DNA from 3 places in the Paenibacillus urinalis genome. Region 1 is predicted to be linked to each of the others. Evidence: riboswitches for the same ligand, from Rfam matches in the RefSeq annotation. Region 1 holds a riboswitch; each other region holds the start of a gene.
The links. Region 1 has a riboswitch for glycine ahead of gcvT (glycine cleavage system aminomethyltransferase GcvT). Riboswitches for the same ligand answer to the same signal wherever they lie in the genome.

Region 1 (3,282 bases):
GCCTTGTTTGCCGAGCAGCGACATATAGACCGATGCACTTAGTGCAAGCAGAGCCTGGTTGGAACAAATATTGGAGGTCGCTTTTTCGCGGCGGATATGCTGTTCACGAGCCTGCAGAGTAAGCACAAAGCCTCGTCTGCCATAACGATCCGTCGTTTGACCGACAATTCGTCCAGGAATTCTGCGCATGTGGGCCTGGGATACAGCAAAGTATCCACAAGTAGGGCCGCCATAGGAGCCTGCAATTCCTAACGGCTGAGCATCACCAACAACGATATCTGCACCAAGCTTACCCGGAGCTTCCAGAAGTCCGAGTGAAATTGGATTCGCACTGACGATAAGAAGTCCTTTATTGGGATGGATCAGATCAGCTGCCGCCTGAATATCTTCTACACTGCCGAAGAAGTTCGGGCTTTGAATCATCACTGCGGCTGTATCCTCACTGATTGCAGCTGCGAGTGCTTCCATATCAGTGACACCATTCTTATAGCCAATCTCTACGATTTCAAGATTCAGACCATGTGCGTAACTGGCAAGCACCTGACGGGATTCCGGATGCACGGTACTCGATACGACCAGCTTCTTACGACGAGTCGCACTTGCGGCCAGATTGCCGGCCTCTGCAAAAGCGGTTGCACCATCATACATACTGGCATTGGCTACAGCCATTCCGGTAAGCTCGCAGATATAGGATTGGAATTCAAAAATGGCCTGCAGCTCGCCTTGGCTGATCTCGGGCTGATAGGGTGTATAAGCGGTATAGAATTCGGAGCGGGAAATGACATGGTTAATGACAGAAGGTACATGATGGTCATAGATACCTGCACCGAGAAAGCTTGGATGTGTATCTGCGTTCACATTGCGTCCGGCAAGACGGGACATATGACGTGTGAGTGCATATTCGTCCAGCTTAGATGAAACAGGGAGTTCGCCTTTAAAGCGGATTTCTTCAGGAATGTCGGAGAAAAGATCCTCTATCGTTTCAGCTCCGATTGCTGCCAGCATTTCCGCCTGATCTTGTTCCGTCATCGGAAGATAACGATTTGTCATTACGAATTCGCTCCTTTTGCCGCTTGGGCTGTAGGTTTTGGTCTTCTATAAAATGGGGTTTTGATCACTTCTGCCTGGAGGCGTTTCCCCCGGATTTCGACTTCAACAGTGGTACCTGGTTCTGTAAACCGGATATCCAGCAGTGCAAGACCCAGATTGCGTTTGAGGGTAGGTGACTGGGTACCTGTGGTTACCTCACCGATTTGTTCTTCGTCTGCAAAGACCGGATAATGAGATCGCGGAATACCGCGGTCTGTAATCTCAATCCCGACGAGCTTGCGGGTCAGGCCTTCCTCTTTTTGCTTCAGCAGTGCATCCCGACCGATAAAGTCACCAGCTGCCAGCTTCACGAACATCCCGAGACCGGCTTCAAGCGGTGTAATCGTTGCTGAGAGCTCCTGTCCATATAACGGAAGCTTAGCTTCAAATCGAAGTGTATCTCTCGCACCAAGCCCGATAGGAAGCAACCCTTCATCTTCCCCTGCGGCCATAAGTGCAAGCCATACTTGCTGTGCGTCATCAGTACTGACATAAATTTCGAATCCATCCTCACCGGTATATCCCGTGCGCGATAGAATAACGCTGCTGCCGCTCACTTCTGCACCGTCGACAAAACGGAAAGACCCCAGCTCAGCAAGATTCACATCGGTTACTTTGGATAATATAGCTTCAGCCTTTGGACCTTGCAGTGCGAGCAGAGCGGTCGCATCCGATTCATTGACCATCTGTACGTTCTCCGGCAGATGCTCTTGCAGCCATGCCCAATCCTTATCAATATTGGATGCATTCACAACGAGCATGAACAACTGATCGCTGCGCTTGTAGACAAGTAAATCGTCCACAACACCACCGGTTGGGTAGCACATAAGTGTGTATTGTGCCTGACCAATTTCGAGCAGGGATATGTCATTGCTCAGCATTCCTTGCAGGAAGTCGGCTGCATTCTCGCCTTCTACTCGAAATTCACCCATATGGGATACATCGAACAATCCAGCCTGCTGTCTAACAGCCTCATGTTCTTTCTGGATTCCGCTGAAGGAAACCGGGAGCTCCCAGCCTCCAAAATCAATACAGCGTACATTTGGATATTGTTCATAAAGAGGGAAAAGCGGTGTTCTCAATAATTGGGACATAATTTTCACCTCGTCAAAAGCCGGCTTCCGGCTGTAGTTAGATAGAAGGAATGAAGAAGAATAATTAGAATAAAAAATTTAGGAAAAGGGAAAAAGGGCTATTGGAAAATGGAAAAAGAAAAGGACAGGCCAAAGAAAAATACACGCAAATAAAGCATGTGTTCTTCTTAGGCTCTGTCCTTGGTACCTGAGAGTTACCCCGTATGCTGCTCACGAGTTTCCCCTTGGGTGATCCTTTTATTAACAACGTTCGCTTCTAGTAGCAGGCGAACGGTTATGGATGCTCTCCAGAGTCGCGTCCGGTAAAAGTCCTTTTGCCTGAGAGATTCACCCTTTGCTTATCAATGGGCTTACTCCTTCGGCGTTACCATGCGGATAATGTCTCTGCTCAGAAGCTCAGAACAAGAATCCTGCGGTAATCTCTCCCTTTACGTTCAACCGCTTAATGAGCTAGAATGTTCGGAAATAGCGAACTCTTCCGCTCAATCTAACGCTTATACTACATTAATACGTGATTAAATCCGAAAAGTCAAGGAGTATATCCATAAAACATATTTTTTGTTAGCATTCTTGACATTGTGATGAGGATTGTTTTACGCTATGGGTGGAAAAAGGGCAGGAACCAGAGAAGAAACACAATTCTAACTTTTGAAAAAGCGAGGCTGACGAGATCATGAGCGAAGTAATTAACGGTTTGTTGTATAGTGAAGAGCATGAATGGGTTCAAACGTTAGAAGGAGATACGGTTCGTATCGGAATTACTGAATTTGCTCAGCATCAGCTGGGTGATATTGTGTTTGTGGAGCTGCCTGAAGTAGGAACGGACATTAATAGTGATGATAGTATTGGTACGATTGAATCGGTTAAGACGGTATCTGATTTGTTTGCACCGGTAAGCGGTACGATCGTTAGTGTGAATGAGAAGCTTCAAGACGAACCGGAGCTTGTGAATGCTTCACCCTATGGCGATGGCTGGATGATTGAAGTGAAGCTGAGTGGAGATTACAAGGCGGCACTTGCTAAACTGCTGGATGCCGATGCTTATCGTGCACATACTGAAGAGTAACAAGATATTATTTAATATATGACGTAATGATTT
Region 2 (3,282 bases), 1.6 Mb from region 1:
CGAGCATTCATAATAGTCAGAAGAGCACAGCATACTTACGGCTTAACGAGCCGAGGCTGTGCTCTTTTTGCATAGTAGTCCGTTGAGTCAGGTTATTAGAGAGAGGGTTTGAATGGATAAATATAGAAAAAGTATAAATAAGCTTCTTCAATCCAATGCTAACCTGAAAGGGACTATTTATGGAGCAATCATTCGCCAATTGGCGTCGAAAAGGCTTGCTGCTTGGAAGTATCGGGATCTCCAGGATTGGAGATTTTGTCTATCTCATTGCGATTAACGTGTTGATTCTGAATATGACGGGTTCTCCTGCAGCCGTTGCAGGATTATGGATCATTGCACCAGCAGCCTCACTACTGACGAAATTCTGGGCTGGAAGCTTGGTGGATCGATACAATCAGCGGCAGATTATGATCATTACTGATTTGATCCGGACTGTATTTGTAGCTGCTCTCCCGCTGCTGCCCGAGCTGTGGATGATTTATGCCTGCCTGATGATTAACAGTATGGCCTCTTCTATTTTTCAACCGGCTTCGATGACCTATATCGTTAGACTTGTACCAGCAGCAGAACGCAAGCAGTTTAATGCTTTTCAGGGTTTAACGACCTCGGGGGCTTTTCTGGTGGGTCCGGCCATTGCCGGGGTGCTGCTCATATATATGAAGCCTGATATTGCGATCTATATTAACGCAGCATCCTTCTTGATATCAGCCTTCTTGTTATCGCTGCTCCCCAAGCTACCTATAGAGGTGCAAGAGGGAGAAGCGGCAGGACAGAGGATAACTTATCGCATGATAGCAGCTGATTGGAGCGGTGTAATGAAGTTCAGTAGATCTAACGCATATGTCATATTTGTCTACAGTCTGTTTCATTTTATTTTACTGCTAGGTATGGCGCTGGACTCACAGGAGGTTGTATTTATTCGCAGTACCCTTAAGATGTCTGAGCTGGAATACGGATTGATTGTCAGTCTGACAGGAGCAGGAAGTGTCGCCGGAGCATTTCTGAATTCGATATTAGCAAAATGGATTCCAGTCAAACATATGCTGGGAGGGGGAATGCTGCTTGTATCTGCAGGGTATCTGATCTTCTCCATCTCGAATTCATTCGTATGGGCTGCAGCTGGTTTCATCCTACTGGGCTTTTTCTCGTCTTTCTCCAATACGGGTCTGGCGACCTTTTATCAAAATAATGTTCCTGCAGCCATGATGGGCAGGGTAACAAGCATATTCGGCCTGATGGTTAGTCTGCTTCAGATAGCTGCTATTATAACGTTTGGTGTTATTGCCGAGCTCGTGTCGCTGCGTTACGTCTATTTTACAGTATCGATCGTGCTAGTCCTTCTATCGTTGTTGCTCTGGTTAATTAGTCTTCAGCGTTCGAGAGGCGGCTATTTCGATGAAGACAAGTCACAGATTAGATTGTAGGACAGACTAACATCAACGTATGCAATGGCATTAACAGGGGTAGAAGTATAAGCAAATATAAAAGATTATGCATAATATATTATAGAAGCAATAGTGAATCCATCAGAATTTAAATATCAATGCGTTAGAAAATATAACACAAACCAGTTTTATACAAGGTGTCATCGTTACTTTTGTTGACATGAGGTCGGCTTATCGATTAATCTGTTTATAGTGAATTTGAAGCTTTGAATAAATACAAAAGAATAGGACTGCGGATGAAGATCAATGGGAGAGATCGCGTGGGGAAACCACGGGACACCGAAGGAGCAAGCTGATAAGCACCCGGCTTATACAGCAGAATCTCTCAGGTAGAAGAACCTTGATTCGACGCAACTCTGGAGAGAGCCGATGCGCCGCCAAAGGGGTAAGTGAGAGTGAGGGCGATTGCTGTACGCCGGCCACTTCTGACGAAACTTTCAGGTACCAGGACAGAGAGAGGGGATGTACACCCTTACTCTGTCCTTTTTTGCGTGGAAGAACGGATAATTCTGCACACAATAAGCTAGAACCTAAAACAATGAGAAATGGGGAGTTATGATGACAAGGTTCAAGGATGTATTCTCAATTATCGGGCCGGCAATGACGGGACCGTCCAGCTCCCATACTGCAGGGGCTGTTAGACTTGGGCGTATTGCCCGGCAGTGGCTTGGAACGAGACCGGAGAAAGCGAAGATGATATTATACGGCTCTTTTGCCGACACTTATACAGGACATGGAACAGATCTGGCGCTGATCAGTGGACTGATGAATATGGCTACCGATGATGAGCGGATACCGAATGCAGAAGAGTGGGCTGAGCAGCTGGGAATGGAATATGAGTTTGTCACGAGCGGTCTTCCGGCGGCACATCCGAATACCGTCAAGTTTGAGCTGTCTGCAGGAGATCGGGCTTGTACGATGGTGGGAGCTTCGATTGGTGGAGGGAACGTTACCGTCTCTTTATTGGATGATTTTCGGGTACAGCTGACAGGTGATTTTCCTGCGGTGGTGCTGAGGCACTCGGATAAAGCCGGGGTCATCGCTTCAGTAACATCTGCGATAAGTGAGTCCGGTGTTAATATTGGCTTCATGCAGGTCGATCGTAAGGGCCGGGATGGAGAAGCGCTGACAGCAATGGAGACAGATACGATACCGGCTTCGGATGTGCTTAACAGACTGAAGTCTCTGCCTCATATTTATGATATTAAGGTCATTGATTTGAAGAAGGGGGACGATACCGATGCGGTTTAAGCACTTGAAGGATTTGAATGCAATTTGTACGGCAGAAGGCAAGACGCTGGCTGAGCTGATGGTTGAAGAACAGGTGAAGGAGACCGGAACACCAGAGGCTGAGGTTGTGAGGCAGATGTCGGATTACTATCAGGTCATGAAGCAGGCTGTGCATAAAGGGATGAACGAGGATACAACCTCGCGCAGTGGACTGACGGGTGGAGACGGCCAGCGGGTCCGCCATTATTTGCAGAACAATCAGAGCTGCTCGGGTGACGCCTCTACACTTGCTATGGCCTATGCGCTTGGTGTGTCGGAAGTGAATGCTTCCATGGGAAGAATTGTGGCAACGCCTACGGCGGGTTCGGCAGGCATCATTCCCGGTGTTTTCGTAAGTGCGCAGGAGCGTTTTGGCTGGGAAGATGAGCATATGGTGAATGGCTTATTCTCTGCTGGGGCCATAGGTTATGTCATTGCCAACAATTCCTTCATCTCGGGTGCCGAGGGCGGATGTCAGGCAGAAGTCGGATCAGCGATCGGGATGGCAGCCGGGGCGATGGTTGAGCTTCGCGGCGGAACACCGGAACAGGTTGTACATGCGGTCGGC
Region 3 (3,282 bases), 1.8 Mb from region 1:
TGTACCCTGTTGTGAATGGCCCGGTGCTGCTCGGCGTCTTCGTTATTCCACTCCTTCGTCCACTGGAGCCGCTGGATCACATTGTACTTGAGCAGGGAGGTGCGATCGTTGCACTTCAGCTAATGAACACGCACTCCGCCACGGAAATGTATTACAAACGGAGCCATGAGTTCTTCAATGAGCTGGTGCAGTTTCGTGAGCCTGAACGAGTCGCTGCCAAGATGAGTAATTTTGGACTGCCTAAGGATGTTCCTCTATTCGTTAGTGTCCTTCACCTTCTGGGAGAGCACGGGGATCTGAAGCAGCGTGAGATTTTTTTACGTAAACTGATACTTGATTTGGAAAAAGAGCTTGGTCATAGTGAGAAGCTGCTATTTGGCTCCCATGATAAAGTAACGATTATTGCGGCAGCACTGAATATCGCCCAGCAAAAGCAAATGGTGGAACGGATGAGAGCAGCTGCCGAGCGATGGGCAAGATCAACAGGCAAATCCGTGAGCGGGGGCATTGGCAGCTTGTATAGTGGCCTCGAGCAGGTGGCCAGAAGTAACGATGAGGCACTTGATGCCTTATCCTTTCTGCTCCGCAGGCAAAAGACAGGACTTACCCGTTATGAGGATATCGGGGTGAATCAATTGTTTCTCAATCAGGAGCCTGCAAAGATCGGGCATTATATTGAGAGTGTGTTGTCTCCTCTGTATTCAAGGGGCAAGCAGCAGGGTGAGGATCTGGAGCGCACGTTAAAAGCTTACATGGCTGCAAATCGTTCCGCTTCAGCAGCAGCCGAAGAGCTGCATATTCATATCAATACGCTGTACCACCGGCTGCATAAGATTGAGGAGCTGATGCAGGTCAGTCTAAATGATCCCGATGATTGGCTCAAGGTATATCTGGCTTGTCATCTCAGCGAGACCTATTAACTGCTCCGAAAATGTAGAGAAATACATTTATCAAGATTTTTTGTCAGCTATATTGACATAGGATCTTTCTTCTGCTTTAATCAGATAAAGAAAAATCCATAAGCGGAAGATGATGGCAGGGAGAGTCTTAAGCATCGCTTGGTCACGTTAATGAGGATGCTTTTGCGCCGAAGGAGCAAGCTTTATGGCTAGTCGAGTCTTAAAGTTAATCTCTCAGGTACAAGGAACCGCCATCGGACGCAACTCTGGAGAGAGCAATAGCCACCCAAGGGGTAACGACGGCTGACGCCGTTCAAACTCTCAGGTACCCAGGACAGAGAACACGACAATTTGTTCGTGATCTCTGTCCTTTTTTGCGTATCCATAGATTTATCATTTATCTCGCGGAGGTGTTGTTAATGAGTTTGGAATCCTTTGATCCACAGCTTTACAGCTTTGTTCAGCAAGAGCAGGAACGTCAGCTGGCTACACTGGAACTGATTGCTTCAGAGAATATTGTTAGTCCTGAAGTGATGGAAGCGATGGGAACCGTTCTAACGAACAAATATGCAGAAGGGTACCCTGGGAAACGTTACTACGGGGGCTGCGAGCATGTGGATGGTGCTGAGACGCTCGCGATCGAGCGGGCAAAGTCCTTATTTGGAGCTGCTTATGCGAATGTTCAGCCGCATTCCGGTGCTCAGGCCAATACGGCAGTGCTGTTTCATCTCCTGAATCCAGGAGACAAGCTGATGGGCATGAATCTTTCCCAAGGCGGACATCTAACTCATGGCAGTCCAGTAAGCCTGTCAGGGAAATGGTTTGATGTGGTCTCCTATGGAGTGGATGAAGTAACACACCTGATCGATTACGATCAAGTAGAGAGCCTTGCCCGCAAAGAGCGGCCGAAGCTGATCATTGCTGGTGCAAGTGCTTACCCCCGTCAGATTGACTTTGCAAAGTTCAAGGGAATTGCTGATCAGGTCGGGGCAAAGCTTATGGTGGACATGGCTCATATAGCCGGACTGGTTGCAGCGGGTCTGCATCCCTCTCCGGTCCCTTATGCGGATGTTACGACAAGTACGACGCATAAGACGCTGCGCGGCCCTCGGGGAGGCCTGCTGCTGACGAATGATGAGGAGACGGCGAAGGGGCTTAACAAATCCATATTCCCTGGCATACAGGGCGGACCGCTCATGCATATCATTGCAGCGAAGGCAGTGAGCTTCAAAGAGGCATTGGACCCTTCCTTTAAGCTCTATGCAGGCAGAGTCGTCGATAATGCGAAGGTGCTTGCAGATACTCTCATTCAAGAAGGAGCCACACTTGTATCGGGAGGAACGGATAACCATTTGATGCTGATAGATGTGCGGCCCTGGGGACTTACAGGCAAGCAGGCTGAAGCGATCCTGGAGCATGTAGGCATCACGGTTAATAAGAACACGATACCTGGAGAAACAGCCAGTCCATTTGTTACTAGCGGCATACGAATCGGTACGCCTGCATTGACGACGAGGGGCATGGGAGATGAAGAAATGCGCATATTGGGAGAGTGTATTGCTGCTGTGCTTAAGCGTCATGGAGATGATAGCGTGGCAGCAAGTGTACATGAGCATACCAAGGCGCTTGCGGCGAGGTTCCCGTTGTTTATGAAAGAGATGGCAATTCGATAATCTAATAGAGATAAAAAAAGGCCGTATCCAGCTGCCGAGAGGCAGGGGATACGGCCTTACTATTTGTACGTCGATTATTTCATCAACTGACGAAGTACGGTTTGCAGAATACCGCCATTATGGTAGTAATCCACGTCAACCATACTGTCGAGACGCGCGATAACAGGGAACTCAAATTTAGTACCGTCCTCGCGTGTTGCAGTTACAGTCAATTCTTCACCTGGAGTAACTTCGTTGGAGAGACCTACGATATCAAACGTCTCACGCCCGTTCAATCCAAGGCTGGACCAGCCATAGCCTTCTTTGAACTGAAGCGGAAGTACGCCCATACCAACCAGGTTACTGCGGTGAATCCGCTCGAAGCTCTCAGCGATAACAGCTTTGACGCCAAGGAGAAGCGTACCTTTGGCTGCCCAGTCACGGGAGCTTCCTGTACCATACTCTTTACCAGCCAGTACGATGAGGTTTCTGCCTTTCTCCTGATACTTCATAGAAGCATCGTAGATGGACATGACTTCATCGGTAGGGAGGTATTTGGTAACGCCGCCTTCCGTGCCTGGTGCCACTTGGTTACGAATACGGATGTTGGCAAATGTTCCGCGCATCATAACTTCATGGTTACCGCGGCGAGAACCGTAGGAGTTGAAGTCCTTGCGTTCTACACCATGCTCTTTGAGGTACAGACCAGCCGGGCTGGTTGGCGAAATATT

Region 2: another riboswitch for glycine. It lies ahead of sdaAB (L-serine ammonia-lyase, iron-sulfur-dependent subunit beta); the one in region 1 lies ahead of gcvT (glycine cleavage system aminomethyltransferase GcvT).
Region 3: another riboswitch for glycine. It lies ahead of glyA (serine hydroxymethyltransferase); the one in region 1 lies ahead of gcvT (glycine cleavage system aminomethyltransferase GcvT).

The regions. Positions count from the first base shown of each region.
Region 1 is NZ_CP118108.1:4,249,780-4,253,061, reverse strand. Features, by position in the region: gene gcvPA (aminomethyl-transferring glycine dehydrogenase subunit GcvPA) at 1-1,050, opposite strand, end outside; gene gcvT (glycine cleavage system aminomethyltransferase GcvT) at 1,050-2,183, opposite strand; glycine riboswitch at 2,354-2,478, opposite strand; glycine riboswitch at 2,480-2,621, opposite strand; gene gcvH (glycine cleavage system protein GcvH) at 2,857-3,249, shown strand.
Region 2 is NZ_CP118108.1:388,571-391,852, forward strand. Features, by position in the region: gene PUW25_RS01865 (MFS transporter) at 180-1,424, shown strand; glycine riboswitch at 1,683-1,795, shown strand; gene sdaAB (L-serine ammonia-lyase, iron-sulfur-dependent subunit beta) at 2,001-2,696, shown strand; gene sdaAA (L-serine ammonia-lyase, iron-sulfur-dependent, subunit alpha) at 2,686-3,282, shown strand, end outside.
Region 3 is NZ_CP118108.1:650,972-654,253, forward strand. Features, by position in the region: gene PUW25_RS03010 (helix-turn-helix domain-containing protein) at 1-920, shown strand, start outside; glycine riboswitch at 1,027-1,160, shown strand; gene glyA (serine hydroxymethyltransferase) at 1,319-2,572, shown strand; gene acnA (aconitate hydratase AcnA) at 2,647-3,282, opposite strand, start outside.